Regions from separate parts of the Streptomyces sp. NPDC030814 genome, predicted to be linked through region 4. Evidence: riboswitches for the same ligand, from Rfam matches in the RefSeq annotation. Region 4 holds a riboswitch; each other region holds the start of a gene.
What was found. A riboswitch is a leader RNA that binds a small molecule or an ion and turns the genes downstream of it on or off. The one in region 4 is predicted to bind cyclic di-AMP.
Positions count from the first base shown of each region.

Region 1: it holds a riboswitch for cyclic di-AMP, as region 4 does, so the genes downstream of both, ACZ43N_RS19310 (C40 family peptidase) here and ACZ43N_RS34865 (M23 family metallopeptidase) in region 4, are expected to answer to the same signal.
Region 2: it holds a riboswitch for cyclic di-AMP, as region 4 does, so the genes downstream of both, ACZ43N_RS00460 (M23 family metallopeptidase) here and ACZ43N_RS34865 (M23 family metallopeptidase) in region 4, are expected to answer to the same signal.
Region 3: it holds a riboswitch for cyclic di-AMP, as region 4 does, so the genes downstream of both, ACZ43N_RS28215 (transglycosylase family protein) here and ACZ43N_RS34865 (M23 family metallopeptidase) in region 4, are expected to answer to the same signal.

Region 1 covers NZ_JBVIDX010000008.1:192,411-200,004, forward strand. The annotation lists gene ACZ43N_RS19300 (ATP-dependent Clp protease proteolytic subunit) at 303-944, shown strand; gene ACZ43N_RS19305 (hypothetical protein) at 952-1,269, shown strand; cyclic di-AMP (ydaO/yuaA leader) riboswitch at 1,613-1,811, shown strand; gene ACZ43N_RS19310 (C40 family peptidase) at 1,815-2,288, shown strand; gene ACZ43N_RS19315 (DUF6328 family protein) at 2,407-2,982, shown strand; gene ACZ43N_RS19320 (ATP-binding protein) at 2,954-3,412, opposite strand; gene ACZ43N_RS19325 (helix-turn-helix domain-containing protein) at 3,660-4,517, shown strand; gene ACZ43N_RS19330 (DUF397 domain-containing protein) at 4,541-4,765, shown strand; gene ACZ43N_RS19335 (8-amino-7-oxononanoate synthase) at 4,823-5,950, opposite strand; gene bioB (biotin synthase BioB) at 6,150-7,385, shown strand; gene ACZ43N_RS19345 (adenosylmethionine--8-amino-7-oxononanoate transaminase) at 7,378-7,594, shown strand, end outside.
Region 2 covers NZ_JBVIDX010000001.1:114,462-122,055, forward strand. The annotation lists gene ACZ43N_RS00445 (DNA gyrase/topoisomerase IV subunit A) at 1-1,410, opposite strand, end outside; gene ACZ43N_RS00450 (M16 family metallopeptidase) at 1,723-3,117, shown strand; gene ACZ43N_RS00455 (M16 family metallopeptidase) at 3,114-4,502, shown strand; cyclic di-AMP (ydaO/yuaA leader) riboswitch at 4,703-4,878, shown strand; gene ACZ43N_RS00460 (M23 family metallopeptidase) at 4,891-5,676, shown strand; gene ACZ43N_RS00465 (GntR family transcriptional regulator) at 5,866-6,570, shown strand; gene ACZ43N_RS00470 (HPr family phosphocarrier protein) at 6,761-7,042, opposite strand; gene ACZ43N_RS00475 (bifunctional acetate--CoA ligase family protein/GNAT family N-acetyltransferase) at 7,225-7,594, shown strand, end outside.
Region 3 covers NZ_JBVIDX010000015.1:142,723-150,316, forward strand. The annotation lists gene ACZ43N_RS28195 (Ppx/GppA phosphatase family protein) at 1-471, opposite strand, end outside; gene ACZ43N_RS28200 (DUF501 domain-containing protein) at 468-998, opposite strand; gene ACZ43N_RS28205 (FtsB family cell division protein) at 1,032-1,508, opposite strand; gene eno (phosphopyruvate hydratase) at 1,719-2,999, opposite strand; gene ACZ43N_RS28215 (transglycosylase family protein) at 3,420-4,100, opposite strand; cyclic di-AMP (ydaO/yuaA leader) riboswitch at 4,105-4,303, opposite strand; gene ACZ43N_RS28220 (transglycosylase family protein) at 4,486-5,505, opposite strand; gene ACZ43N_RS28225 (cytochrome P450 family protein) at 5,688-6,989, opposite strand; gene ACZ43N_RS28230 (hypothetical protein) at 6,986-7,594, opposite strand, start outside.
Region 4 covers NZ_JBVIDX010000025.1:90,176-97,769, reverse strand. The annotation lists gene ACZ43N_RS34875 (PrsW family intramembrane metalloprotease) at 1-310, shown strand, start outside; gene ACZ43N_RS34870 (aldo/keto reductase) at 574-1,518, opposite strand; gene ACZ43N_RS34865 (M23 family metallopeptidase) at 1,690-2,742, opposite strand; cyclic di-AMP (ydaO/yuaA leader) riboswitch at 2,754-2,909, opposite strand; gene ACZ43N_RS34860 (PP2C family protein-serine/threonine phosphatase) at 3,145-4,248, opposite strand; gene ACZ43N_RS34855 (GTP cyclohydrolase II) at 4,364-4,996, opposite strand; gene ACZ43N_RS34850 (MarR family winged helix-turn-helix transcriptional regulator) at 5,231-5,749, opposite strand; gene ACZ43N_RS34845 (dihydrofolate reductase family protein) at 5,851-7,008, shown strand; tRNA gene ACZ43N_RS34840 (tRNA-Met) at 7,082-7,155, shown strand; gene ACZ43N_RS34835 (hypothetical protein) at 7,533-7,594, shown strand, end outside.

The sequences.
Region 1 (7,594 bases), on a different contig from region 4:
AGGGCCGGCCCGAGCGGCCGGGAGCGGGACCGCGGACGAGAGCCAGTCCCGCATCTGCCGCGCAGCGGGTCTCGGCGCTCGAGGTGGCGAACGCCCTGAACGAACTCGCCGCGAGCCTCGGCCAGCCCCGGTCACCTTCTACGCAACCCCGGCCCCCGCCCCGCTCAACTGACCCGACGCCCACCGAGACCGATCCCCGCGGAGCCGCGCCCCGCGGGGATTTTCGCTGTCAGCCGAGCACCCTCCGACAAGAGACGTACATCCTGTACATTTTTTACAGTTGTCGATCAGAGGAGGCTCCCATGCCCGCGCACCACCCGTCGGCCCGCCAGGTGCTCCCCGAATTCACCGAGCGCACCAGTGCGGGTCACCGAACGATGGATCCGTATGCGAAGTTGCTGGAAGAGCGCATCGTGTTCCTCGGGACGCAGATCGACGACACGTCGGCGAACGACGTGATGGCACAGTTCATGCACTTGGAGTACCAGTCCCCGGAGCGGGACATCTCCCTCTACATCAACTCCCCCGGCGGCTCGTTCAGCGCGATGACAGCCATCTACGACACGATCCGGTTCGTCACCTGCGACGTGGAGACCGTCTGTCTCGGCCGGGCGGGGGCGTCCGCCGCGGTGCTGCTGGCGGCGGGCACCCCCGGCAAGCGGTCCGTGCTGCCGGGCGCGCAGGTGGTGATCCATCAGCCGGCTCCGGCCGGGCCGGTCACCGGACAGGCGAGCGATCTGGCGATCCACGCGGACGAGTTGATGCGCAACCGCCGGAGCCTGGAGGAGATGCTCGTACGGCACACCGGGCAGAGCCACGAGCGGATCAGCACCGACATCGAGCGGGACACGTTCCTCGACGCGCGAGGAGCCGTGGACTACGGCCTCGCGGACCGCATCGTGCCGGGCCGCAAGGGCTCGTCGGCGCTCCCCGGCGCGAGGTGAATCGCCGATGCTTCCCCCCGAGCTGCCGCCGTTGCCCGCACTGACGTGCGCCGAGGCGGAGTTGATCGACCGCTATCTGGACGTGGTCGACCTGCTGGGCCGGATCAATCCGGCCCGCCCCGGCGACACGTACCGCGGGCTGCGGGCCGCACAGGCCCTCGTCGCCAGGGCGACGGCGCTGCGCGACGCACTCGAACTGATGCACACACGTGGCGAGAGCGAACTGCACGCCCCCACCCTCGCCCGAGCACTGCGGGTCCTGGACGGGGAACGCCGGGCGGCCCGGGTCACCCTTCCGCCGGAACCCGAGGACTCACCCGCCTGAACCGATCACCGGTCGTCCGCCGTACTCCTGACGGGACCTCCGGTCCGGGCTTCGGCCCACCGGACGGCCTACGCGGAACCACCCATCGGCCCATCCGCCCAAAGGAGTACCCGAGTTGCGCACCGCACCTACGAGAGCGCCGGAACCGGTCGTTCCGATGCTGGTACGGACGTCCTCGGCTCCTTGGACAGAACAGCCGAAAATGGTCTGTCCACCCGAACGGGCGAGTGGTGAGTAACACCACAAATCCCCGATTCCGTTGGGATTTTCGGACTTCCGTGCGTCAAGATCCCTTCCTGACGACAAGCCCCCGCCGCAGCGGCGGGGCGATCCGGGCGGACGCCGAGTCCTGCCGCCGTCCGGATGACCGGTCGACAGGAGTGGATCGGCAGGAGTGGAGGACCCAAGCACGACGGGTCGCCGGGACGGTCACGCCATGACCGGGCCGAGCAGCCCTTGGGGTGAAGCCGCGTCAGCGGCCGGGCAACTTCGCCAGCCCGAATCCGACAGGTCATCCTTCACAGGCGGCTGACGAAGGGTTGCGCATGTCTGCGCTCAATCGTGTCCCGTCGCTGTTGACCCGGGCCGGCACGGCCTCGGCTCTCACCATCGCCGCCGTCGGCGGCAGCATCATGGTCCCGGGCGTCGCAGCCGATGCCGAGGCCGCCACGGTGGCGTCGAAGGCACTCAAGGTCGCGGCTTCCAAGAAGGGCTCCCCTTACCGGTACGGCGCGACGGGCCCGAGCAGGTTCGACTGCTCAGGGCTGACGCTCTACTCGTTCAAGAAGGCGGGCAAGAAGCTGCCCCGTACTGCCCAGCAGCAGTACAACAAGACGAAGCACGTCTCCGCGAGCAACCGCAAGCTCGGAGACCTCGTCTTCTTCCACTCGGGGTCGAACGTCTACCACGTCGGTATCTACGCAGGGAAGGGAAAGATCTGGCACTCGCCGAAGACGGGTGACGTCGTGCGGCTGCAGAAGATCTGGACGAAGAGCGTCTGGTACGGCCGGGTCCGCTGACCCATCGGGGGCGGCCGGCATGACGGCCGCCCCTCGGCCGCTCCCGAGTAACCCCGAACCATCCTCCGCCCCCTCCCCGGGAGGCGTGACACGGGCCCGAATGGTTACCCGTACAGCCATGGCCGACGAACGCATCAGCCCCGATCGCAATGAGACGCCTCTCGAACGGGCCGACCGCAACTTCTCCGAGTTGCTGCAGGAGTTGCGGGTCACCCAGACGGGGGTGCAGATCCTCTTCGCGTTCCTGTTGACGTTGGCCTTCACACCGCGTTTCCCGGACCTCGACGCGGTCCAGCGCGCCACCTACGTCACGACGCTGCTGCTCGCCGTCCTCGCGGCGGCGCTCTTCACGGCTCCGGCAGCCCTGCACCGCTCGCTCTTCCAGCAGAACGCCAAGCCCACCATCGTCCGGGTCTCCTCCAGGCTGGCCAGCGTCGGCCTGTGGGTGCTGATGCCGGCCTTCGCCGGATCGGTACTGCTCGTCGTGGACGTGACACTCGGCCGGGCCGCGGGCGTCGCCGCCGGCGGTGGCACTCTCATCGGCTGTCTGCTGCTGTGGGGCCTGCTCCCGAAGCTCGTTGGGCGCTCCGGCCGCGACAGCCGTACGACGATGCCGGCGCCCCGCCGCAAGGGGGCGGTCCCCGCACCGCAGAGGGAGGACTCCGTCAGGGCTCCTGCGGACCGCCTGTCCTGACCGGCTGCACGGGCACGGTCCACGGAAGGTCGATCGCCACCGTCTTGCCCCCCTCCCGCGTGGGTCTCACGCTCAGCCTGCCGCCGCACTCGGCGGTCAGCCAGCGGATGATGACCATCCCCCGCCCGTTGTCCTGCTGGACGGCTGCGGGCAAACGTTTCGGGAAGCGGGGATGACTGTCCGTGACGCCGATGTGCAGGTGCTCGTCCCGGTCGAGGGCGAGGTCCACGGTGAACGTGGGTGACTGACCGAAGGTGTGCTGAACGGCGTTGGTGGCGAGTTCGGACACGATCAGGCGCACGGTGTCCGCGATGTCCGTGTCGCTCGGCAGACCCCATTCGGCCAGCACGGTGGCGACATATCTACGGGCCGCGGACACCGAGGCGGGATCGCTCGGCAGAGTGACGGATGCTTCCTGGTGATCTGCCATGGCGAGGCGTCCCTTTCCCACGGGACCGGTGTCCGACTGGGAGCGGATGATTCGAGTACGGTCCCGGACTGGTGCTTCGCGCCAGACTGCCACTACCTGGGCCGTCACGGGTGGCGATCCACCAAGATATGCATATATCTGTCGCTCGAAGCGGTGAACTCTCCGACGGCCGACCGTATTCGAGGGGCCTCTCGGGCCATCCTCTACCGTCACCCGACTTCGCGCGCCGGGCGGAAGGAGAACCCCCATGCAGTACGGTCCGGCGGTGCGCCGCCGCAAGCTCGGTGCCGAGTTGCGCCTCCTGCGCACCCGCGTCGGCATCACCAGTATCCAGGCCGCCCATCTCGTGGGCTGGCACCAGTCCAAGGTGAGCCGGATCGAGACGGGCGCCAGCGGGGTGAAGCCGGCGGACGTACGCAGGCTCCTCGACGCGTACGCGGTCGATGACACGGAGTTACGGGAACTGCTGCTGGCGCTGGCCGGCTCCGAGGACGGTGGCGGGCGGCACAACTGGTGGCACGCCTACCGCGGGGTGCTGCCGCCGACGTACCGCGACTTCATCAGTTTGGAGTCGCAGGCCAGCGGGATGCGCACCCTGGAGACGTCGGTCGTGCCGGGACTGTTGCAGATCCCCGAGTACGCCCGAGCGGTGACACGGGCCGCTGTGGAGGGGCTGGAAGACGACAAACTCGACGCGCTCGTGGAAGTGCGGCTCGCGCGGCAGGACGTCCTGCGCGGACATCCCCCGATGGAGCTGAGCGTCGTGCTCGACGAGGGCGTTCTGCGGCGGGAGGTCGGCGGACCCGAGGTCATGGCCCGTCAGCTGGAGCGGCTGGTCGACGCGGCGCGCCTCCCCCAGGTGAGGCTGCAGGTGTTGCCGTTCACTGCCGGGGCGCACATCGGCCTCACGGGACCCTTCGTGATTTTCTCATTTCGAAGCACGTCCGATTGGGACGTGGTTGTTCTCGACCACTTGACGAGTAGCCTCTACCTCGAGCGGAAAGAAGACCTCAGGGCTTATGTCGAGGCCTTCAACACCCTTCAGATCCACGCCCTTTCGCCCGAGGAATCGTCGGATTACATCGCCGGACTGGCTCAGGGCTAGCTTCCGGCGCGTCAGGAGGCGCCATGTCAGCTCTGCCTCGTCACGTACCCACCAGTACCGCACTGCGCGGTGTGCGTTGGCTGCGCAGCAGCCGCAGCACGGGGATGAACAACTGTGTGGAAACGGCCCGTCCCGGGTCCGGCCGGCTGGCCGGACTGGTGGCCGTGCGCGACTCGAAGAACACGGCGGGGCCCGCCCTGCTGTTCACCCCCGAGGCATGGGAGGGATTCATCACCACGCTTCGGTGAGCATCACCGACAGCGCTTTCGGTTCCGCTTCCGGCGACGCACGGCCGCGACGCCGACTCACGGTCGCGTATCGCCGATGATGTCCACGGCTCGGGAAATCTGTGCCTCGGTGAGATCCGCCCTGGCGGTCAACCGCAGCCTGGAGATGCCGTCGGGCACCGACGGCGGGCGGAAACAGCCGACGGCGAGACCCGCCGCCCGGCAGTCCGCCGCCCATCGCACCGCCTGATCCGGGGACGGCGCCCGTACGGACACCACGGCGGCGTCGGGCCGCACCGCTTCATGGCCCGACGCCGTCAGCCGTGTGTGCAGGGCCCGCGCCACCTCACGAGCCCGCGCGGCCCTGTCCGGTTCACGGCGCAGCAGCCTGAGCGCGGCGAGGGCCGCGCCCGTCGCGGCCGGGGCGAGCCCCGTGTCGAAGATGAACGTCCGGGCGGCGTTGACCAGGTGGTCGATCACCCGCGCCGGTCCGAGGACCGCACCGCCCTGGCTGCCCAGCGACTTCGACAGGGTGACCGTCACGACGACATCGGGTGCGCCCGCCAGCCCCACGGCGTACGGCGCGCCCCGGCCGCCGTCGCCCAGCACACCGAGCCCGTGGGCGTCGTCCACGACGAGCCCTGCGCCGTACTCGCGGCACGCGGCGGCCAGTCCGGCCAGCGGGGCGGCGTCGCCGTCCACCGAGAACACCGTGTCGGAGACCGCGATGGCGGGCCCCTTGGCCGTGCCGAGCGCCTTGCGGACCGCGTCCGGGTCGGCGTGCGCGACGACCTGCGTGGTCCCGCGGGCCAGCCGGCAGCCGTCGATCAGGGAGGCGTGGTTGCCCGCGTCCGACACGACCAGCGAGTCGTGCGGGGCGAGCGCGGTGACGGCCGCGAGGTTGGCGGCGTAGCCGGAGGAGAAGACGAGGGCGGCCTCGAAGCCGCAGAAGGCGGCCAGTTCGCGCTCGAGCTCGCCGTGGAGTTCGGTGGTGCCGGTGACGAGCCGGGAGCCCGTCGCCCCGCCGCCCCAGGTGCGCGCCGCCTCGGCGGCGCCCTCGACGATCTCGGGGTGGCGGGCCAGGCCCAGGTAGTCGTTGCTCGCGAGGTCGAGCAGGGGCGAGTCGGCGGGGCGGGGGCGCAGGGTCCGTACGAGCCCGGCGCGGCGGCGCGCCGACGCCTGCTCGTCGATCCAGCCGAACGCCATGAGTCCTCCGGGGGTCGCGTGGGCAGCCCTCGGTGCCGGTGCGCCATGTGGCGGCGGGCCCGGGGCTTTTGTAGGCAGTGCACAGACACTAACGGGACGACCGGTCGCTCACGATGTGGCGATACCCACACGTCGATCCGACTCTGTTGTCCGAAGTCTCCTTGGCCGGGAGCGGTCCGGTAGGACAGGATCGGCTCTCATGGACCTGCTGAACACGCTGGTGGACAAGGGGCTCCGGCGCGAGCCGCTGAGCCGTGCCGAGGCGCTCGCCGTCCTCGGCACCTCCGACGACGACCTGCTCGACGTGGTGGCCGCGGCCGGAAAGGTGCGCAGGCACTGGTTCGGGCGACGGGTGAAACTGAACTATCTCGTCAACCTGAAGTCCGGGTTGTGTCCCGAGGACTGCTCCTACTGCTCCCAGCGGCTCGGCTCGACGACCGGGATCCTCAAGTACACCTGGCTCAAGCCCGACGAGGCGTCCAAGGCCGCGGCGGCCGGACTGGCCGGCGGTGCCAAGCGGGTGTGCCTGGTCGCGTCGGGACGCGGCCCGACGGACCGGGACGTCGACCGGGTCGCGGGCACCATCAAGGCCATCAAGGAGCAGAACGAGGGCGTCGAGGTGTGCGCCTGTCTGGGTCTGCTCTCCGACGGCCAGGCCGAACGGCTGCGCGAGGCGGGGGCGGACGCCTACAACCACAACCTCAACACGTCGGAGTCGACGTACGGGGAGATCACGACCACCCACACGTACGCCGATCGGGTGGACACCGTGCAGAAGGCGCACGCGGCGGGTCTGTCGGCGTGCTCGGGCCTCATCGCGGGCATGGGTGAGACCGACGAGGACCTGGTCGACGTCGTCTTCTCGCTGCGCGAACTGGACCCGGACTCGGTGCCGGTCAACTTCCTGATCCCGTTCGAGGGCACCCCGCTGGCCAAGGAGTGGAACCTCACGCCCCAGCGGTGCCTGCGGATCCTCGCCATGGTGCGGTTCGTCTGCCCGGACGTCGAGGTGCGGATCGCGGGTGGCCGCGAGGTGCATCTGCGCACGATGCAGCCGCTCGCACTGCACCTGGCCAACTCGATCTTCCTGGGCGACTACCTCACCAGCGAGGGCCAGGCGGGCAAGGCCGACCTGGAGATGATCGCGGACGCCGGGTTCGAGGTGGAGGGGGCCGACCAGGTCACGCTGCCGCAGCACCGGGCGGCCGGAGGCGGCTGCGGGGCACACGAGAGCGCCGGGTGCGGATCGCACGAGGGCGGCGGCTGCGGGTCGCACGGGAGCGGCGGCGGATGCGGGTCCCACGAAGGGGGCGGCGTCTGCGGTTCAGCGGCCCCCGCGGCCTCCGCGTCCGCCCCGCAGGCGGGCGAGGCTCGTACGGATCTGGTCGCCGTACGCCGTCGGGGTGCCGGAACGGATCTCGCGCCCAATGCCTGAGGCGCCCGACCCGAGGGTGGCCGAGCTGCTGGACCTCGACCGGCGGCATGTGTGGCATCCCTACGGTCCGATGCCGGGCCGGGTCGAGCCGCTCGTGGTGGAGTCGGCGAGCGGCGTCCGGCTGAGGCTCGCCGACGGCTCGGGCGAACTGGTCGACGGCATGTCGTCGTGGTGGTCCGCCATCCACGGCTACAACCACCCGGTGCTCA
Region 2 (7,594 bases), on a different contig from region 4:
CAGGATGCGCGTCAGCTCCGCGATCTCCGTGTTGAGGCGGTCCTTCTCCGTCTCCAGCTCGATGCGGTCGTACTTGGTCAGACGGCGCAGCGGAGTGTCGAGGATGTACTGCGTCTGCACGTCCGACAGGGAGAAGTGCCCCATCAGGCGCTCCTTGGCCTGCGCGGAGTTCTCGCTGGAACGGATCAGCCGGATGACCTCGTCGATGTCCAGCAGCGCCGTGAGCAGACCCTCGACCAGGTGCAGCCGGTCGCGCTTCTTGCCGCGGCGGAACTCCGAGCGGCGACGCACCACGTCGAAGCGGTGGTCGAGGTAGACCTCCAGGAGCTCCTTGAGGCCCAGGGTGAGGGGCTGGCCGTCGACCAGCGCCACGTTGTTGATGCCGAAGGACTCCTCCATCGGCGTCAGCTTGTAGAGCTGCTCCAGGACCGCCTCCGGCACGAAGCCGTTCTTGATCTCGATCACGAGACGCAGGCCGTGCTGGCGGTCGGTGAGGTCCTTGACGTCGGCGATGCCCTGGAGCTTCTTCGAGCCGACCAGGTCCTTGATCTTGGCGATGACCTTCTCGGGGCCGACGGTGAACGGCAGCTCCGTGACGACGAGGCCCTTGCGGCGCGCCGTCACGTTGTCCACGGTCACCGTGGCGCGGATCTTGAAGGTACCGCGGCCGGTCTCGTACGCGTCCCTGATCCCGGAGAGACCGACGATCCGCCCGCCCGTGGGCAGGTCGGGGCCCGGGACGTGCTTCATCAGCGCGTCCAGGTCCGCGTTCGGATATCTGATCAGGTGGCGGGCGGCGGCGATGACCTCGCCCAGGTTGTGCGGCGGCATGTTGGTGGCCATACCGACGGCGATGCCCGACGCGCCGTTGACCAGGAGGTTCGGGAAGGCGGCGGGCAGCGCGACCGGCTCCTGCTCCTGGCCGTCGTAGTTCGGGGCGAAATCGACCGTGTTCTCCTCGATCGACTCCGTCATCAGGCTCGTCGCGGCGGCCTGGCGGCACTCCGTGTACCGCATGGCGGCGGGCGGGTCGTCGTTGCCGAGGGAACCGAAGTTGCCGTGGCCGTCGACCAGGGGGACGCGCATCGAGAAGGGCTGGGCCATGCGCACCAGGGCGTCGTAGATCGACGAGTCGCCGTGCGGGTGCAGCTTGCCCATGACCTCGCCGACGACGCGGGCGCACTTCACGTAGCCGCGGTCGGGGCGCAGGCCCATCTCGTTCATCTGGTAGACGATGCGGCGGTGCACCGGCTTCAGACCGTCACGGGCGTCGGGCAGGGCTCGGGAGTAGATGACCGAGTACGCGTACTCCAGGAAGGAGCCCTGCATCTCGTCGACGACGTCGATGTCGAGGATCTTCTCCTCGTACGCGTCGTCGGGCGGCGGGGTCTTCGTGCTGCGGCGGGCCATCGCTGCCGGCTCCTTGCTGCAAGTGAACGGACTCTGACGCGGACCATTGTGGACTGCCGCACTGACAACCCGGACACGACCCGGCATTCACCCGCCGGGCGGGCGTCCGCGTCGCCGCGTCAACCGCGTGCGCCGACCTTGACCACCGGCCGCCGACGGCCACCGGCGGTCCCGCTCCGGGCACAGGGCGTTCTCGCTGCCGGCGTACGGCCTCCGGGAACTTCGCCGGGCGTCCGCACGCTTGCATACAGTGGCAGGACCGGCAGGACAACCGCGGTTCCACCGACCGCGCTCGCCATCGAAGGGACGTACATGCCCATGGGTCACACGGCCACAGCCGAGGCAGGCTCCGAAGGCCTGACAGTGAAGGAGCACCGCCTGGACAACGGCCTGCGCGTGGTGCTCTCCGAGGACCACCTGACCCCGGTCGCCGCGGTGTGCCTCTGGTACGACGTAGGCTCCCGCCATGAGGTCGAGGGCCGCACCGGCCTCGCCCACCTCTTCGAGCACCTGATGTTCCAGGGCTCCAAGCAGGTCTCGGGCAACGGCCACTTCGAGCTGGTCCAGGGCGCCGGCGGCTCGCTCAACGGCACCACCAGCTGGGAGCGCACCAACTACTTCGAGACGATGCCCGCCCACCAGCTGGAGCTCGCGCTGTGGCTGGAGGCCGACCGCATGGGCAGCCTGCTGTTCGCGCTCGACCAGAAGAACCTGGACAACCAGCGGGACGTCGTCAAGAACGAGCGCCGGCAGCGCTACGACAACGTGCCGTACGGCACCGCCTTCGAGCGGATCTTCCAGCTGGCCTACCCGGAGGGCCACCCCTACCGGCACACCCCGATCGGTTCCATGGAGGACCTGGAGGCGGCCAGCCTGGAGGACGCCCGCCAGTTCTTCCGGACGTACTACGCGCCCAACAACGCCGTCCTCTCGGTCGTCGGCGACATCGACCCGGAGCAGACCCTCGCCTGGATCGAGAAGTACTTCGGTTCCATCCCGTCCTACGACGGCAAGCCGGAGCCGCGTGACGGCGGTCTGCCCGACGTCATCGGTGAGCAGCGGCGCGAGATCATCGAGGAGAAGGTGCCCGCGCGCGCGTTGATGGCCGCCTACCGCCTGCCGGAGGACGGCACGCGCGCGTGCGACGCGGCCGACCTGGCCCTCGCCATCCTCGGCGGCGGGGAGTCCTCCCGCCTCTACAACCGGCTCGTACGCCGAGACCGCACGGCGGTGACGGCCGGCTTCGGCCTGCTGCGTCTGGTCGGCTCCCCCTCCCTGGCGTGGATGGACGTGAAGACCTCCGGCGACGTCGAGGTGCCCGTCATCGAGGCCGCCGTCGACGAGGAGCTCGCCCGATTCGCCGCGGAGGGCCCCACGGCCGAGGAGATGGAGCGCGCCCAGGCCCAGTTGGAGCGCGAATGGCTGGACCGGCTCGGCACGGTCGCGGGCCGCGCCGACGAACTGTGCCGCTACGCGGTCCTGTTCGGCGACCCCAAGCTGGCCCTGACCGCCGTCGACCGTGTGCTCGACGTGACCGCCGAGGAGGTCCGGGAGGTCGCCCAGGCGCGCCTGCGGCCCGACAACCGCGTGGTGCTCGTCTACGAGCCCGTCGCCGGCGACGAAGCCGACGAGGAGGCCGCCGAGGCCGAGACCCCGGCGACGGACGCCGACGCAACCACCGACGAGACCGAGGAGTCGGCGAAGTGACCGAGCTCGCGACCATGGACTTCCACCCGCAGCCCCAGGCCGGCGAGGCCAGGCCCTGGGCATTCCCCGCGCCCGAGCGCGCCACCCTGGACAACGGCCTGACGGTGCTCCGCTGCCACCGTCCCGGCCAGCAGGTCGTCGCCGTCGAGGTGCTCCTCGACGCCCCCCTGGACGCCGAGCCCGCCGGCCTCGACGGCGTCGCCACCATCATGACGAGGGCCTTCTCCGAGGGCACCGACAAGCACTCCGCCGAGGAGTTCGCGGCCGAGCTGGAGCGGTGCGGCGCCACCCTCGACTCGCACGCCGACCACCCCGGCGTACGCCTCTCCCTCGAAGTCCCCGTGTCGCGGCTGGGGAAGGCGCTCGGCCTGCTCGCCGACGCACTGCGGGCCCCGGCGTTCGCGGACAGCGAGATCGAGCGGCTCGTGGCCAACCGGCTCGACGAGATCCCCCACGAGACCGCCAACCCGGGCCGCCGGGCCGCCAAGGAGCTCTACAAGCGGTTGTTCCCCGCGGGCTCCCGCATGTCGCGCCCGCGTCAGGGCACCGAGGAGACCGTCGCGCGCATCGACTCCGCGGCCGTACGCGCCTTCTACGAGCGGCATGTCCGCCCGGCGACGGCCACCGCCGTGGTCGTCGGCGACCTCACCGGAGTCGACCTCGACGCGCTGCTCGGCGACACCCTGGGCGCCTGGACGGGCTCTCCGGCCAAGCCCCGCCCCGTGCCGCCGGTGAGCGCCGACGACACCGGGCGCGTCATCATCGTGGACCGCCCCGGCGCCGTCCAGACGCAGCTGCTCATCGGCCGTGTGGGCGTCGACCGGCACGACCGGGTGTGGCCGGCCCAGGTGCTCGGCACCTACTGCCTCGGCGGCACCCTCACCTCCCGTCTGGACCGCGTCCTGCGCGAGGAGAAGGGCTACACCTACGGCGTGCGCGCGTTCGGCCAGGTGCTGCGCTCGGCACCCGACGGCTCCGGTGTCTCGATGCTCGCCATCAGCGGTTCCGTCGACACACCGAACACCGGTCCGGCGCTCGACGACCTGTGGACGGTGCTGCGCACGCTCGCCGCGGAGGGGCTGACGGACGCCGAGCGGGACGTCGCCGTGCAGAACCTCGTCGGGGTCGCCCCCCTCAAGTTCGAGACGGCGGCGGCCGTGGCGAGCACACTGGCCGACCAGGTCGAGCAGCACCTGCCGGACGACTACCAGTCGACGCTGTACCGACAGCTCGCCGCCACCGGCACCGTGGAGGCCACCGCGGCCGTCGTGAGCGCCTTCCCGGTGGACCGTCTGGTGACCGTCCTCGTCGGTGACGCCGCGCAGATCGAGGAGCCGGTCAGGGCCCTCGGCATCGGTGAAGTCACCGTCGTACCCGCCGAGTAGAGACCGGCGCGCAGACGGGAGACCGAGGGCCCCGGTGACGGAAGAGTCGCCGGGGCCCTGTTTGTCCCTATTCATGGGGGAGGTTGCACGTCTGCCCTGTGGCGTACGCTACAAAACCCGTGATGCGTTTGTTATTTCGGAGGCGACCCGCTTAGCGTCGGTCCGGCTGTTCGCCAGCAGTTCGCCGCATCCGCGGCACCGGACAGTCATCGCCGAGTCCCCCGTACGGCGCGAGCCAGGGGAGCCGGGGACCCAACCGCAGTCCCTGGGGTGAATCGGGTGCCCTTCGCGAGCTTCGCGAAACGAGGGGTGTCCGTAGGAGACCTTCCTGCTCCGAACCCGTCAGCTAACCCGGTAGGCGAGAGGGAAGGAAAGGATCAGCCACTCCATGGGGTTCACCCGCGCTCCCGGGAAACACCGCCGTCCCGGCCGAGTGAAGCGCACGACCACGAGGACCGTGGGCGTCGCCGCTCTCACCACCACCGGTGTCGTCGGCACCGTGGCCGTCCCGGCGCTCGCCGCGGAGCCCGCGCCCGAGCAGACCGGACTGAACCAGATCATCGTCCTCGGGGACACGGTCGCCGAGCAGGTCGACGCCCAGGCCGCCGCCCAGCAGCAGGCCGCAGAAGTGGCCGCCGTCAAGCAGAAGGCACAGGAGGAGGCCCGCAAGGCCGCCGCCGAGAAGGCCGAGCAGGAGCGCGCCGCCGCCAAGGAGCGCGAGGAGATCAAGGCACGTGCCGCCCGCGCGGCCGAGCGCAAGCGCCTCAACTCCTACGTCGCCCCCATCAGCGGCTCCTACATCTCCACCGGCTACAAGTCCGGCGGCGCCGTCTGGTCCTCCGGCAGCCACACCGGTGTCGACTTCCACGCCGCCTCAGGCACGGCCGTCCTCGCGGTGGGCGCCGGCACCGTCGTCGAGGCCGGCTGGGGCGGCGCGTACGGCAACAACGTCGTGATCAAGATGAACGACGGCACCTACACCCAGTACGGCCACCTGTCGTCCATCGCCGTCTCCGTCGGCCAGACGGTCACCGCCGGTCAGCAGATCGGCCTCTCCGGGGCGACCGGCAACGTCACCGGCCCGCACCTGCACTTCGAGGCCCGCACGTCGGCCGAGTACGGCTCGGACATCGACCCCGTCGCGTACCTGCGCTCGCACGGTGTGAACGTCTGACGAAAGCGTCACCCGCCTCAGGAGGCCCCGGCTCACCGAGCCGGGGCTTTCCTTGTTGTGGGGCACCTCCTGTCCAAAAAATATCCATGGATTCCGGCCTGCCATCGGAAATTCCGGCTCGCTGCAATAGAGTCGCCTGAACACACGTCAATCAAGGACGTTTCACGGGGATTAAGGCGGAGGTCGGTCATGCGTATTCCGGCGCACTCGGTATGCACGGCGATCCGTGATGACATCGTCGCGGGTGTCTACGAGCGCGGCAGCCGTCTCACCGAGGAACTGCTCGCGCGCCGTTACGGCGTCAGCCGCGTCCCCGTGCGCGAGGCACTGCGCACGCTGGAGGCCGAAGGCTTCGTGGTGACCCGCCGGCACGCGGGCGCGTGCGTCGCCGAGCCGACCGAGCAGGAGGCCGCCGACCTGCTGGAGATGCGCATGCTGCTGGAGCCTCTCGGTGCCGCCCGCGCCGCCCAGCGGCGCACGGAGGCACACCTCAAGGTCCTGCGCGGCCTGGTCAGGCTGGGCCAGGAGCGGGCCAGACGGGGCGGCAGCGAGGATCTGCGCTCCCTGGGCGGCTGGTTCCACGAGACGCTCGCCCAGGCCTCCGGGAGCCCCGCCCTGACCTCGACGCTCGCCCAGCTGCGGCACAAGATCGCCTGGATGTACGCGGTCGAGGCGCCGGCCAACCCCGTGGAGTCCTGGGCGGAGCACGGCGGCATCGTGGACGCCGTGGCGCGCGGCGACAGCGAGCGCGCGCGGACGATCACCGCCCAGCACACGGAGCGCGCGACCTCGGCGCACCGGCTGCGCTTTCCCGGCCGGCCCGCCGCGGCGGAGCGGCAGGACCGTGTGAGGACTTCGCAACAACCCGTAAACATGCCGAGTCTGCGGCATTAACACGAGGGCCGTATACAAAGAAGGCGTGAATTGGAGGGGCGTTATTTCTGCTGCCCGCAGACGGATTTCCCGACGCCGCAGACCGATTTACCGGCGCCGCTTCCCATGGAAATACGAAGGGCCCGCCCGATAAATCGGACGAGCCCTTCAGTGCTGCCGCGAGCGGCCTTTCAGGCCTTTGTCGCGCGGGTCAGACCGTCTCGGGAAGCTCCTCGAGCCCCTCGGCGACGAGCTTCGCCAGACGGTCGAGCGCGGCGTCCGCGCCCTCCGCGTCGGAGGCGAGGACGATCTCCTCGCCGCCCTGGGCGCCCAGACCCAGGACCGCCAGCATGGAAGCGGCGTTGACGGGGTTGCCGTCCGCCTTGGCGATCGTCACGGGGATACCGGAGGCCGTGGCGGCCCGGACGAAGATGGAAGCGGGGCGGGCGTGGAGGCCCTCGGCCCAGCCGACGTTGACGCGGCGCTCAGCCATGTGATGCTGCCCTTCAGGTGTGTCTCGGGTATCTCGAAGAGGTCTAGACCGGGTTGTCTAGACCAGTTTCCCATATCGTGAAGCGTCACCGGAACGGGCCCACGGCCTGACCGCGCACCGGCTGTTGTGTTTCCCCAGACTGTCCCGCGCCGTAGCCGGACGCGAGCCGTACTCTGGGGCCCATGCAGACCTCGTCGGACCGGCATGAGTACCCCGCCCACTGGGAGGCCGACGTGGTGCTGCGCGACGGCGGCACCGCACGCATCCGGCCCATCACCGTTGATGACGCCGAGCGCTTGGTCAGCTTCTACGAGCAGGTCTCCGACGAGTCGAAGTACTACCGCTTCTTCGCGCCGTACCCTCGCCTGTCCGCCAAGGACGTCCACCGCTTCACGCACCACGACTTCGTGGATCGGGTGGGGCTCGCCGCCACCGTCGGCGGCGAGTTCATCGCCACCGTACGCTATGACCGCATCGGCGCCGACGGAATGCCCGCGTCGGCCCCCGCCGACGAGGCCGAGGTCGCCTTCCTCGTCCAGGACGCCCACCAGG
Region 3 (7,594 bases), on a different contig from region 4:
GGCACGCACATGGCCGTCCCCGACGACGAACTCCGTGGAACCGCCGCCGATGTCCACCACCAGGAACGGCTTGGCCAGATCGTCCCGGCCCAGCAGCTCCTTGGTGGCGCCGGTGAAGGAGAACTCGGCCTCCTGGTCACCGGAGATCACCTCGGGCTCGACACCGAGGATGTCCATGACGCCCCGGACGAACTCGTCCCGGTTCTCCGCGTCCCGCGAGGCGGACGTCGCGACGAACCGCAGCCGCTCGGCGCCGAGTTCCTTGATGACCGCCGCGTACTCCCGGCACGCGGCGAACGTCCGCTGCAGCGCCTCGGGCGCCAGCCGGCCCGTACGGTCGACGCCCTGCCCGAGCCGGACGATCGTCATCCGGCGCTCCAGGTCGACGAGTTCACCCGTCTCGGGATCGGCGTCGGCCACAAGCAGGCGGATGGAGTTGGTACCGCAGTCGATGGCGGCGACACGGGTCACTTGGCTGCCTCCTCAGCGGGAACCACGCACGGTCCCTTCGCCCACCACTCCGGCAGCATCGCGATCGCCTCGTCGCCCAGCGGGTTCACACCGGGGCCGGCGGCCAGCGAGTGCGCCACGAGGACGTGCAGGCACTTCACCCGGTCCGGCATACCGCCCGCGCTCGGGAAGCCCTTCAGCTCCTCGATCTCGTCGCGCCGCCGGATGTAGTCCTCGTGCGCGGCGCGGTACGCGGCGGCCAGGTCCTCGTCCCGGGCCAGCCGCTCGGTCATCTCCTTCATCACGCCGTTCGCCTCCAGTGTGCCGATCGCCGAGGCGGCCCGCGGACACGTCAGGTAGTACGTCGTCGGGAACGGCGTCCCGTCCGGCAGGCGTGGCGCCGTCTCGACGACGTCCGGCTGCCCGCACGGGCAGCGGTGGGCGATCGCGCGCAGTCCGCGCGGCGGGCGTCCGAGCTGCTGCTGGAAGGCCTCGACGTCCGCGTCGGTGGGCTCGGTGCGCGCGGTGGAGGGCGGGGGCGTGTCCATACCTGTACGTAAGTCCTCTGGAGCTCTGGTCGGTTACTGGTCGGCGGCGTCGGCCTTGTCGACCCCGTCCCAGACGTTGGTGTACCAGGGGACGCGGGCCGCCCCCTGCGTCGTACGGGACTGCTTCGCCGCGTCCGGGTGGATCATGATGTAGCCGGTCTCGCCCGGCATGACGTAGTGCAGCCGCTCCCGGATGCGCTGCTCGGCGTACGCGTCGTCCTGCCAGCGCGCCTTGAGGTCACGCAGTTCCTCGACGCGCTCGCGCGCCTCCTGGCGCTGCCGCCGCATGTCGGCGATCTCGGCGCGCTGGGAGACGTACTGCCTTATGGGGTAGGCGAGGGCCACGATCATCGAGCAGAGGACGAGGGCGAGCAGCGCGGCCCGGCCGGTGAGCCGGGAGCGACGGGCCTGGCGCCGGGTCTGGGAGCGGTAGACCCGGGCCGCCGTCTGCTCACCGAGCAGCTTCAGCCTGGTCGCGGTGGAGAAACGGTCCCGGTCCTTCACGGGCATGTCCCCCTTCCCCTTCCTGCGGGCCCTACGTGCGTACGTCCCCGCACACGGTACGGGACCGGGTACGGGGACGTACGTGCGACGCCTGCTGCCGCCGCCCTGCTGGTGTCAGCCCTTGCTGTGCCCGTGGTCCGCGGAGCGGACGTGGGGAAGGACCGGTCAGCCCTTGCTGTGCCCGTGGTCCGCGGAGCGGACGTGGGGAAGGACCGGTCAGCCCTTGAAGCGCGGGAAGGCGCTGCGGCCGGCGTACACCGCGGCGTCGTCGAGGATCTCCTCGATGCGCAGGAGCTGGTTGTACTTGGCGACGCGGTCCGAGCGGGCCGGGGCGCCGGTCTTGATCTGGCCGCAGTTCACGGCGACGGCGAGGTCGGCGATGGTGACGTCCTCGGTCTCGCCGGAGCGGTGGGACATCATGCACTTGAAGCCGTTGCGCTGGGCCAGCTCGACGGCGTCCAGGGTCTCGGTGAGCGAGCCGATCTGGTTGACCTTGACGAGCAGCGCGTTCGCCGCGCCCTCCTCGATGCCGCGGGCGAGGCGCTCGGGGTTGGTGACGAACAGGTCGTCGCCGACGAGCTGCACCTTGTCGCCGAGGCGCTCGGTGATGGTCTTCCAGCCGTCCCAGTCGTCCTCGAACAGCGGGTCCTCGATGGAGACGAGCGGGTACGCGTCGACGAGCTCCGCGTAGTAGTCCGTCATTTCGGCGGCGGAGCGCTCCTTGCCCTCGAAGACGTACACGCCGTCCTTGTAGAACTCGGAGGCGGCGACGTCGAGCGCCAGGGCGATCTGCTCGCCGGGGGTGTAGCCGGCCTCGTTGACGGCCTCGAGGATGAGGTCGAGGGCGGCGCGGTTGGAGTCCAGGTTCGGGGCGAAGCCGCCCTCGTCGCCGAGGCCGGTGTTCAGGCCCTTGCGCTTCAGCACCTTCTTGAGGGTGTGGTAGACCTCGGCGCCCCAGCGCAGGGCCTCGGAGAAGGACTCCGCGCCGATCGGGGCGATCATGAACTCCTGGATGTCCACGTTGGTGTCGGCGTGCGAGCCGCCGTTCAGGATGTTCATCATCGGAACGGGCAGCAGGTGCGCGTTCGGGCCGCCCAGGTAGCGGAAGAGCGGGAGGTCGCTGGCCTCGGAGGCGGCGTGGGCGACGGCGAGGGAGACACCGAGGATGGCGTTGGCGCCGAGGGAGCCCTTGTTGTCGGTGGCGTCCAGGTCGAACATGGCCTGGTCGATCAGGCGCTGCTCGGTGGCGTCGTAGCCGACCAGCTCCGGGCCGATCTGCTCGATCACGGCGAGGACGGCCTTCTCGACGCCCTTGCCGAGGTAGCGGTTGGGGTCGCCGTCACGGAGCTCGATGGCCTCGAAGGCGCCCGTGGAGGCGCCGGACGGGACGGCGGCACGACCGGTGCTGCCGTCGTCGAGGCCGACCTCGACCTCGACCGTGGGGTTGCCTCGGGAGTCCAGGATTTCCCGGGCTACGACGACGTCGATGGACGGCACGAGCATCTCCTTCTTGGGATGTGACGCATTGGTGCGGGGCCGCGAGGGCCATGCGACTAGAGCCTAACCGCCCCGGGGCCGTCGGCAGCCGACCGACCGTCCCGTGGACAGACAGACCGTACCCATTGTTTCGGCTCGGAACAAAGGGGGGTGGGCGGGAAAGTGAACAGAAGGGGGAGCGACGGCGGTCCGGGGCACGAAAAACCCCGCCCCGGTGCGTACGGGGGAATGCGCACCGGGGCGGGGGGCCCGTGGGGACGGGGGACGGCCCTCACGAGGTCCTCACAAAGGAGGACACGGCCGTGAGCGGGCCACGGTTCAGCCGGGGAGCGGCCATTTTTTCGGCCCGGCCGAACCGGTGTCCCGGCCCGGCCGCGGCGGACCCATGGGCCCGGCCGCGGCGACCGTCGGGACCGGCCGTCAGCTCAGGTGGAGCTGCTGGCCGGGGTAGATGAAGTCGGCGTCGTCGATGATGTCCTTGTTCAGCTCGAAGAGCTTCTCCCAGCCACCCTTGACGTTCTTCTTCGCGGCGATGCTGCTGAGGGTGTCACCGCTGACGACCTTGTACTCTCCGTCGCCCTTCTTGACCTTCTTGCCGGTCGGGGTCTCGACGGTGGCGCGCCCGGAGGAACGCGAGGCGCGGGTGTCCTGGGTGCTCTCCTGCGAGGAAGAGGAGGAGGACTCCGAGCCGGAGTTGCCCGAGGAGGCGGCGGCGCCGTCGTACGAGGCGCTGGACAGGCCCTTGCCGCAGACCGGCCAGGCACCCTTGCCCTGGCTCGCGAGAACCTTCTCGGCGACGGCGATCTGCTGCGCCTTGGTGGCCTGGTCGGCGGTGGAGGCGTACTGCGTGCCGCCGTACCCGGCCCAGGTGGAGGCCGAGAACTGCAGCCCGCCGTAGTAGCCGTTGCCGGTGTTGATGGACCAGTTGCCACCGGACTCGCACTGGGCGACGGCGTCCCACTCGGATGCGGTGGCGGCGGAGGCGCTGCCGGCCGCCATCAGCGGGACGGCGATCGCGGCGGCGCCGGTGACACCGGCGACGGCGATGGCGCGGGCGGTCTTGGACGGACGGCGGTGCTTGCCCTTGCTGGAAGACAGCATGGAGTGATCCCCTCACCGACGCCTACGAGGTGAGCTGTCGGGTTCGGGCCGGTTGAGTTGCCCGGCCGCATCCGCTCGCCTCCCGGCTCACGTATGCGGCTTCACCCCGAGCCGGTGCCGGCGGTCTGACCCCGAAGGGCCTCAACCGCCGGACCCGGCGCAAACCTTGGGTCCCCCGCTCCTGCCTACGGCGCTTGACGCGACGACTGTTCCGAGCGGCCGTCGGCAGGATTCGGCGTGACGACCGCAAGGGCCCGCTGTGGCGAGCGGTCACGACCGTAAACACGTGATTCGCCGAATTTCAAAGACGATCAGGGGGTCTGTGATTCATCTCCCACCGAGATCAAAACGGGCATTAACGGGCGAACCATGACCGGAACTGCCGCTACTTTTCGCCCGTTTCGGCACTGACTTCCAGGGTCTGACCGGGAAGGATGAGGTCCGGGTCGGTTCCGACCGTGCGCTCGTTCTCGGCGTACAGCTCCCGCCACCCGCCGCTCACCTCAAGGGAGTCGGCGATGGCCGTCAGGCTGTCCCCGGGGCGGACGGTGTACGAGCCGTCGACGGCCTCGCGGGAGGCGTCGCCGCCACGGGAGGCGTGCCGGCCCGAGGAGGTGTCGCCGCGCGAGCCGGCCGCGTCGGTGTCGACACCCTCCTCCGCGCTCGCGCCACGGTGACGACCGGTGCCGGCATCCGCGTCATCGCTGGTGGAAGGGGTATCGGTCCGCGTGGAGTTGCCCGAGTCACCGCGGCGGGCGTCGGCCGTGGAGGAGCTGCCGGATTCCCGCGACCCGCCACTGCGGTCGGAGTCCGAGATGTCGACGGAGTCCCCTGCGCCCGCGTCGGCCTTGGCGGAACCCTCGGCGGTATCCGAGGACGAGTCGACCGAACCGGGCGAACCGGATGGGTCGGAGGAATCCGATGAGTCGTCGGACTTGGTGGAGTTACGGGATGAGCCGGATGAATCGGACGAATCGCCTGAACCGGACGAATCTTCCGCGACGCCGGTGTCCACGTCGGCCGAGGTGGAGTCGCCGTCGAGGTTGTGGAGGAGTCCGCAGGTGGACCAGACGCCGACACCCTGGTCGGCGAGGATCCTCTCGGCGACCGCGATTTGCTGCGAACGGCTGGCCTGGTCGGGGCTGGTCGCGTAACTGAGGCCGCCGTACTTCTCCCAGTTGGACTGGGAGATCTGGAGGCCGCCGTAGCGCCCGTTCCCGGTGTCCGCGCTCCAGGAACCGCCGCTCTCGCACTCCGCCACCTGGTCCCAGGTGGTTCCGCTGGCCGCGCTCGCGCCGGTGGCGCCGAGGAGCGGGATCGCGATCGCGGAGCCGGTCACTCCGGCCGCCACGAGGAGTGCCGGAGCCTGACGGGGGCGACGGTGACGACCGTTCCCGGAGAGCATGCGATTGCCTTTCACGCGACAGCAGTGAGCTGCGCGAAGGATGTGACCAACCTTCGCACTGCCGTGTGAACGTAGCCGCAGACGATCAGTTGTCACAAGTTAATGCAGCGGAGATCACGTGAAGATCACGAACTTGAGGGTGTGTCATGTTCTGCCGCTGTTCCGGGTACCGTACGCGCCGTTCAACCGCCCTGACGCGGTGTGAATTCGACCGGAAGCGTGCGCAATCCACGCATGATGAGCCCGCCGCGCCAGCGCAGGTCGGACGGATCGGCCGCGAGCCGCAGATCGGGCAGACGGGTGAGGAGTGTGGCCAGCGCAGTCTGCCCCTCCAGCCGGGCCAGGGGCGCGCCCAGGCAGTAGTGGATGCCGTGGCCGTAGCCGAGGTGCTGGTTGTCACGGCGGGAGAGGTCGAGGGTGTCGGGGTCGGCGAAGCGGGCCGGGTCACGGTCGGCCGCCGCGAGTACCACGAGCACGGGGTCGCCGGGGGCGATGTCCTGCCCGCCGATGGTCAGCGGCTGCGTGGCGAACCGCCAGGTGGCGAGCTCCACGGGGCCGTCGTAGCGGAGGAGTTCCTCGACGCCGGTCTCCAACAGGCCCCTTCCGCCCGCGGCGAGGGAGGCCTGGAGTCGGGCGCGCTGCTCGGGGTGCGTGAGGAGGGCGTAGGTGCCGTTGCCGATGAGGTTGACGGTGGTCTCGAACCCGGCGAACAGAAGGATGAAGGCCATGGCGGCGGCCTCGTTCTCGGTGAGGTGCTCACCGTGGTCCGAGGCCCGGATGAGACCGGAGATGAGGTCCTCGCCGGGGGTGGGTTCGGCGGGGAGCGCCTCGCGCTTGCGATGGATGAGGTCCGCGAGATAGCCGCGCATCTTCTTCACCGACCTGGCGACGCCGCCGCGCGGCCCGCCACCGTGCCGGATCATCATCCCCGCCCAGTCCCGGAAGTCGTCCTGGTCCTCCCGTGGGACGCCGAGCAGGTCGCAGATCGCGTGGATGGGGAGCGGGAAGGCGAACTCGTGGATGAGATCGGCCTCTCCCCGCTCCACGAACCGGTCGATCAGGTCGTCGGTCAACTCCTGGACCCTGGGTGCGAACTCGGCGACCCTGCGGGGCGTGAACGCCTTGGAGACGAGGCGGCGCAGCCGGGTGTGGTCCGGCGGGTCGATGTTCAGCAGGTGCGTCATCAACTCGGCCTTGCGCTCACCGGGGATACCGGTCTTGCCCTTGGCGTGCGCGGGCTCGTCGTGGTGCGCCGGGTTCTTGGACAGGCGCTGGTCGGCGAGGGCCTGCTTGGCGTCCTTGTACCGGGTGACCAGCCAGGCCTCCACGCCGCTGGGCAGCTTGGTGCGGTGCACGGGGGCGTGCTCGCGGAGCCAGGCGTAGGCGGGGTACGGGTCGGTGGCGAACTCCCAGGTGAACAGGGCGGGCGCCGGGGCGGGCGCCGGCTGCGGCCGGGAGTGCGGAGGGTGGGGCTGGTTGGTCACTCCTCGACGGTATCGGGCTGGTCGTCGGGGGGTACGGGCAGCAGGCCCAGGTCGCGCAGCGCGTGGTAGTGGTCCAGGTCGGCGGCCTTGTGCAACCACTTGTCGGCCTCGCCGGTGTCCCCGCGCCGGCGCAGGTGCAGCGAGAGCCAGTAGGCGGCGTCGCCGCTGCCGAGTGCGGCGTCCTCGTGGAACAGGTGCCTCACCTCGTCGGAGGGGCCGTCGCCCACGCGGAGGAGGAGGGCTGCGAGATGGCGGGACGCGGCAGGGTGGCCCGCCTCCTTGGCCTCGCGGAAGAGCCGCTCCGCCTCCTCGTCGTGGTCGCCGAGGCTGTGCAGGTACGCGGCGAGCGCATGCACGGCGTGGGCGTCGCCGAGCGCGGCGCCGCGGCGGAGCCAGAACTCCGCGTCCTTGCTCCTCCGGTAGTACAGGGCCCGACCCAGGCTGGTGGACACCTCCTCGTGACCGGCCCGGACCGCCCTGACGAACCAGCGCAGCGCGTCAACCTGTCCGGAGCCCAGCAGCAGTTCGCCCAGCTCGTGGGCCGCCGCCCCGTCCCCTGCTTCGGCGGCCTTCCGCAGCAACAGCTCCGCGCGCTCGCGGTGCAA
Region 4 (7,594 bases):
CCACTTCGGGAAGGGTGGGGCCCGGGTCGTCGCGGAGTACGAGGCGTACGCGACCTCATTGGCGTTTCTGCGGCGGCGGGGGCGGTTGGGGCGGGCCGGGGGTGACTTCGTGCTGCGCGAGCGGCAGCTGCTGTTCGAACTGTGGCGGCGGCGGGAGCTGGCTCGGCCGGCGTTGGCCTACGCGGGGCGGGGGATGACGCCGGTGGGTGTGGCCGCGCCGCTTCCGCCGATGCCCTGGCAGGGCTACGGGCCCGTGTACGGAGGGAACCCGGTGGTGACACAGGTGCCGTACCGGCCGTATTGGTCGTAGCGGTTCGTGGATGGCTTTCGCGCTGTGGGGGTGCGGCTGAAACGCGTCCGGGTGCGGGGTGGGTCGGGGGCGCGCCGGGGGGGTGTCCGTCCTCGGAACGGCGCGGAATCGGTCGCCCGGGAAGCTGGACCAGTTGACGCGCCAACCGCTGCGGGCGGACACCCCCCCCCCCCGACACACCCCCTTACGTCCGTACGCGGCTCCCCCGCCGTCCCCATGGCACAGTCGTGCCGCCGAGGGCTGGGGAGGAAACGGGCTGGTGGCTACGCGGACGCCTCCGTGAGGCTCTTCAGCTCCTCGGCGGTGAGGGTTACGTCGGCCACCGCCAGGAGCGCCGGGAGTTGGGACGTGGTGCGGGCCGATGCGATGGGGGCGGTGACCGTCGGCTGGGCGGTGAGCCAGGCCAGGGCGATCGTGGCGATCTCCGTGTTCCTGGACTGGGCGATCTCGTCCAGGGCGGTGAGGACGCGGGCGCCCCTCGGGGTGTCGAGGTAGGCGCCGGCGCCCGCGGCGCGGGGGCTGTCGACGGTCGTGCCGGGGCGGTACTTGCCGGTGAGGAACCCCTTGGCGAGGGCGAAGTAGGGGACGGCGGAGAGGCCCGCGTCGGCGGCCACCGACTGGAGGGCGCCCTCGTAGGTGTCGCGGGAGACCAGGTTGTAGTGGGGCTGGAGCGCCACATAGCGGGCCAGGCCCTCGCGGGCCGAGAAGTCCAGGGAGGCCCTGAGACGCTCCGGGGTGATGTTGGACGCCGCGATCGCGCGGACCTTGCCGGCCTTCACCAGGTCGTCCAGGGCGGTGATGATCTCCTCGACCGGCACCTCGGGCTTGTCGAAGTGCGTGTAGTAGAGGTCGATGTAGTCGGTGCCCAGGCGGGCCAGCGAGGCGTCCGCGGCGGCCTTGATGTTGGCGGCGGAGAGGCCCTGGTACTCGGGGTGCTGGCTCACCTTCGTCGCGATCACCACGTCGGCGCGGTTGCCCCGGGCCTTCACCCACTTGCCGATGATCGTCTCGGACTCACCGCCCTGGTTGCCCTCGACCCACGCGGAGTAGGAGTCCGCGGTGTCGATGAAGTTGCCGCCTGCGGCAGCGTAGGCGTCGAGGACGGCGAAGGACTGTGTCTCGTCCGCCGTCCAGCCGAAGACGTTGCCGCCGAGGGAGAGCGGGAAGACCTCGAGGTCGGACGTGCCCAGCTTGCGAAGAGAAGTCATGTCCTGTTTCAACCACCGGTCCGGACCGTGGCATTCCGCGTCGTGTGAACGCCGGGTGACACGGGTGGGATTCTCTCGGCAGCGACGCGGGGCGGCGGGCCTGGCATGACGAACGCCGCGTCAGGCCTCTCGGCCTCACGCGGCGTCACATCTGTTCAGGGGGGCGACACGCTAGATGCTCAGGCCCTTGCTGCGCAGCCACGCCGCCGGGTCGATGCCGGTGGTCGAGCCGTCGGGGTGGACCTCCATGTGGAGGTGGGCACCGGTGACGTTGCCCGTGGCGCCGACACGGCCGATGACGTCGCCGGTGGCGACCTTCTGGCCGACGCTGACGCCGATGGAGGACTGGTGGGCGTACCAGATCTCGGTGCCGTCATCGAGGGTGAGCACGGTCTTGTAGCCGTACGAGCCGTCCCAGCCCGCCTGCGTGATCGTGCCGCTGTGGACGGCCTTGATGAGGGTGCCCGTGGGGGCGGCGAAGTCGAGACCGGTGTGGTAGCCGGAGGACCAGTAGGGGCCGGCCTGGCCGAAGGTGGAGGTGATGGTGTACGAGGAGGTCGGAAGCGTGAACTGCTTGGCCAGGGCGGCGAGGCGCTCGGCTTCCTCCTTCTCCGCGGCCTCCTGCTCCGCCTTCTTCTTGGCGGCGGCTTCCTTGGCCTCGGCTTCCTTCTTCTCCTCGGCGGCCTCTTCGGCGGCCTTCTTCGCGGCGGCGGTCTGGGCGGCCTCGGCTGTCTTCAGGTCGAACGCGTCCTGCTGGGACTCGGCCTGCTGCATGATGCGCGCGCGCAGCGCCTCGCCGGCGTCGGTGGCGCCCTGCTGGGTGTCCGCGGCGATGAGGCCGGCGCTGCTGAGCGGGGCGGTGGAGCTCTCGGGCTCGTCGGCGGCGTCGTCCTCCTCGAAGACCGAGCCCACGTTCGGCAGGTCCGGCAGGGAGATGGCCACCGGGGCCTTGCCGCTCTGGGCGCTGGCCATGCCGGCGCCGCTGACGGCGGCTATGACGCCGACGCCGAGAACCGTGGAGCTACGGGCGAACCCACCGCGCTGCTTGGTCTTGGCCACACGGTGCCGGCCGCGGACGGGGCGGAGGGACTCCGCGGTGGGGTTCCACTCCTGGAAGGGGCCCTCGTTGTCGCTGTCGTAGCTGCCGAAACCGAAGGTCTCGGACTCACTGCTGCGCTGGCTTGGCACGAACGGGGCTTCGGTCGCGGACCGGTTGGACGCCACGTGGGCGTACTCCTTTCCTTCCTTCTGGCCTACCGGGTTAGCTGACGGGTTCGGAGCGGAAGGTCTCCTACGCGCGTAAACCACACGTGCTTGCACGACGGTTTCCGCGCGATTCACCCCAGGGTGGTGGTTCCCCGGTTCCCTACGGGATTCGGCGCGTGAGCACGGAGCCGCCTCTTGTGACGGCTGGGACGACCGCGCTGCGTTATCGAACGTTAATAGACGCGAGGGCGGCATTCCAAGCGGTTCTAGATGATCGTTCGGCTTTTTGCACTGGACCAACGGGTCATGAGGGGTGGAAATCGGGCGAGTTGACCTCGCCTCGGGAGCCCCGACCTTCCTGACTGAGTGTCAGATTCTATGCGGAGGGAGGTTGACTGTGCACGCTGAGTGAGATTCCCTTCAGGGACGGTGTACGGCGAGGAGCGCCATGTCGTCCGTCGTCCCGCCGCCGGTGTGCTCGCGGACCTCTTCGGCGAGCGTCGTCACCAGGGCGCGCGGGCCGGGGAAGGTACGGCCGCTGAGCCGAGCGGCCGGATCGTAGAAGACGCCGTCCGAGTTGCGCGCCTCGGACAGCCCGTCCGTGTAGAAGAGCAGGGTCGAACCAGCCGGGAACACGGTCTCCTCCGCCCGGTCCGGCCAGGTTCCCAGCTCGCCGAGACCGAGCGGCAGCGCGGCCCAGGGGCTGTCGAGGGTGCGCAGACCGCCGTCGGCGTGGAGCAGCAGCGGGGCCGGATGACCCCGGTTGACGATGCGGGCCAGCCCGGCGCCGTGCGGGACCTCAGCGAGGACGGCCGTGACGAACCCCTCGTACGGCACGGTGGGGTCCCTCCGTGCGGCGTCCCGCCGGATCACCTCCCTCGCGAGCGCCCGCTCCAGCCGCTGGGCCACGGCCTCCAGGGTCGTCTCCTGCTCGGCCGCCTCCCGGAACGCGCCGATCAGCACCGCCACGGCCGCCACCGCGCCCAGCCCCTTGCCGCGTACGTCCCCCACGATCAGCCGTACGCCGTGCGGCGAGTCCTGCACCGCGTACAGATCGCCGCCGATCGAGGCGTCGGCCTGCGCGGCCTCGTACCGCGCCGCGATCTCCAGCCCGCCGAGCCGCTCCTGGGGCCTCGGCAGTACGGCCCGCTGCGCGGCCTCCGCGATCTCGCGGGCGGTGGCGAGGCGGGCGTCGCTGCGCCGGACGAGCCGGTTGATGGCCACGGCCAGTACGGCGACGACGGCCACGGTGGCGATCTCCGTGAGCGCGTCCGCCCGCCCCGAGTCCCCGTACCGCAGGCGTACGGTGACGATGCCGGCGAGCGAGGCGGCGCCGGTCACCACCGTGCCCTCCAGGGACAGCAGCGGCGCGGCCACCAGGGGCGCGGCGGTGAAGAAGGGGACGGCCGTGAACTCCCGCGGCATGAAGTGGTCGTAGCAGAGGCCGCCGACGACGAGGAGGGCGGGCAGCGCCCGTACGAGGGCGCCGGCATAGAAGAACCGCCGGCCGTCCGGCCTCTTCACACCCTCTGGCTGCCCCACCCGTCCCAGATTCGCGGGGCGGTCGGCGGAGGGCCAGCCGGAGGGGCCGAGTGGGTGTCCGGGCGGCCTGCGGCACCGGTTGACCACGCGTCGGCCGTCAGCCCGCGGTCAGTTCCGCCAGCGGCAGGGTGTGCTGGGTGGTGAGGACCTTCGCCCGGAGGTAGCGGACGTTGTGGGCGGTGGTGAAGACGCCGGTCGGGACGCGGTGCCGGACACCGACGCCGAGGTCGCGCAGCTGCTGCGCCTTGTCGGGGTTGTTGGAGAGCAGGTCCAGCTCGTCGATGCCGAGGGCGCCCAGCATCTGGGCCGCGGCCGTGTAGTCGCGGGCGTCCTCCGGCAGCCCGAGGGCCGTGTTCGCCTCGTAGGTGTCGAGGCCCTGGTCCTGGAGGGCGTACGCGTCGAGCTTGTTGTAGAGGCCGATACCGCGGCCCTCCTGGCGGAGGTAGAGGAGCACCCCGCCCCGGTCCGCGATCCGCTCCACCGCCTCCCGCAGCTGCGGACCGCAGTCGCAGCGCGCCGAGCCGAAGACGTCGCCGGTCAGGCACTCGGAGTGCATCCGGACCAGCGGGGCCGTGCCGGGGGCGGGATCGCCGAGCACGATCGCCAGGTGCTCGCGGCCGTCGACGAGGCCGTGGAAGGTGACCATCTCGGCGTCGACGCCGTAGCCGTCCTGGAAGCGCAGCGGTACCCGGACGCGGGCACGCGGGGTGGCAGCGGGGAAGTCGGGCATGCGGGTTCTCCGGTCCTGGATCGACTGCCGCTGTGCTTCAGTTTTGAATCACAGCGCTCGCCGCGACTCTATCCCCTGCTTCAAATTTCAAGCAACCAGTTTTGGGATGCGTCACATTCGGGGGTGCGGGGGAACAGCGAACGCCGCCCGCGACCGAACGGCGGGGCGGGGGCGAGAGCGAGGTGCGGACGGACACGGGACCGGCGGCGGGCCGGGACCGGTCGGCAGCCGGGGTCACTGGCCCGATGAGCAGGACCGGCGGCGCCAGGGCAGGTCGTCGGGGCCGTTCTGCCGGGCGTCCTCACCCTCGATCGCCGCCGCGATGGTCGAGCAGATCTCCTCGAACTGGCCGACCTGCTCGGGGGTGAGGTGATCGAAGACCGCCTTGCGGACCGCCTCCACATGGCCCGGCGCCAGCCGCTCCAGCAGGGCCGCACCCTCATCGGTGAGGGCGGCGATGCTCCCCCGCTTGTCCCACTTGCAGTTCTCGCGCCGGACCACCCCGTCCTTCTCCAGCCGGGTCACGACGTAGGTCAGCCGGCTGCGCGTGATCTTCGCGTGCTCGGCGAGATCGGTCATCCGCATCCGACGGTCCGGCGCTTCGGAGAGCACGGCCAGCACGGCGTAGTAGAGGTGCGGCATGCCGGCCTCCTGCTGGAGCTGCCGGTCGAGCGCGTCCTCCAGGAGGGTGCTCGCGGCGAGGTACGCGCGCCAGGCACGCTGTTCCTCGGGGGTGAGCCAGCGGGTCGTCATACGTACAGTGTAGTTATTGTTTAAAACTTGAACCAAGCCCAGCCGGTCAGTCAGTCCATCGGTGTCGGTCAGCGCCGGCCAGCCAGTCAGGGAGCGTCTCCATGCCCCAGCCCTACGTCCTGTTGTCCGCCGCCGTCTCCCTCGACGGCTACCTGGACGACACCGGGCCCGAACGGCTGCTCCTCTCGGGCCCGGCCGACTTCGACCGGGTCGACGAGGTGCGGGCGGCCAGCGACGCCATCCTGATCGGCGCCGGCACCCTGCGCACCGACAACCCCCGGCTGCTGGTCAACTCCCCCGAACGCCGCGCCACCCGCGTCGCCGCCGGGCTCCCGGAGTACCCGCTGAAGGTCACGGTCAGCGCGTCCGGCGATCTGGACCCGGAGGCCCAGTTCTGGCACACGGGAGGCGAGAAGGTGGTGTACACGACGGACAAGGGCGCGGAACGGCTGCGCACACTGGGCCTGCCGGCCGGCCCTGCCGGCGTGGACGTCGTCTCCCTCGGCCCGGACCTGGAGTGGCCCGCCGTCCTCGACCACCTCGGCGACGTACGCGGCGTGGGACGCCTGATGGTCGAGGGCGGCGGACGCGTTCACACCCAACTGCTCCAGCAGGGCCTTGCGGACGAACTGCAGCTGGCCGTCGCGCCGGTGTTCGTGGGGGAGTCCGAGGCCCCGCGGATGTTCGGGACGGGCGCGTACCCCGGTGGCCCGAAGAGCCGGCTGCGGCTGCTGGAGACGCGGCCGGTCGGCGACGTCGTCCTCATCCGCTACCTCCCCACGGTCCCCGGCACCGGCCCGGCCGTCTCGGCAGCCGACCGCCACTGGCTGGCTCTGGCCTGCGAACTGGCCGCCGAGTGCCCGCCCTCCGGGACGGCGTTCAGCGTGGGCGCGGTGGTGGTCGCCGCGGACGGTACGGAGCTGGCCCGCGGCCACTCCCGCGAGGCCGGCGACCCCGTCGCCCACGCCGAGGAGGCGGCCCTCGCCAAGCTCGACCCCACCGACCCGCGCCTCGCCTCCGCCACGGTCTACAGCAGCCTGGAACCCTGCGCCCGCCGCGCCTCCCGGCCGGCCCCCTGCGCCCGCCTCATCCTCGACGCCGGAGTACGGCGCGTCGTCACGGCCTGGCGCGAGCCGGACACGTTCGTACCGGACGCGACGGTGGGCAACGCGGTGCTGTCGGAGGAAGGGGCGGAGGTCGTCGTCCTGCCGGAGTACCAGGAGCGGGCGAAGGAGCCGAACCGGCATCTGGTGGGGTGAGGAGCGTGTGCGCGGGGTCTCGACAAAGGCGTGTGCTTCGGGTCCCCCGCATGACGTACACTGGTTTCACCGACGCGGGGTGGAGCAGCTCGGTAGCTCGCTGGGCTCATAACCCAGAGGTCGCAGGTTCAAATCCTGTCCCCGCTACTGAATGGCCCGGGGCCGGAATCCGAAAGGGTTCCGGCCCCGGGTCTTTGTACGGCTCCGGCGCGGCGACGCGGGTGGTCGACGGTTCCCTGCCGGCCGGGCCGATACCGAGAGAATCGCAGCAGCGCCCGAGCCGGCCGAAGCCGGCCCAGGCCGCTGTGTCGCAGGCCGGGGCGGTGACCGTGCCATGGGGTGGTAGGCGCTGGTTGCCGACCTCGTCGAGTGGGCCGCCGACCTGGTCGAGCCGATCAAACCGACGCTGCGTCGCCGACTCCTCGCCGCGACGATCCCCGCCTCGTTGAGCGCCCGTCGTCGTCCTGCCCGGTGGAGCCACCGCCCAAGCCGCCCGGACGGGCCGGTGCATAGAATCCGGTCTCATGCCGAAGCCTGACGAGCTGATCGTTGAAATCGCCACCCTTGTGGAGTCCGGGCAGAGTAA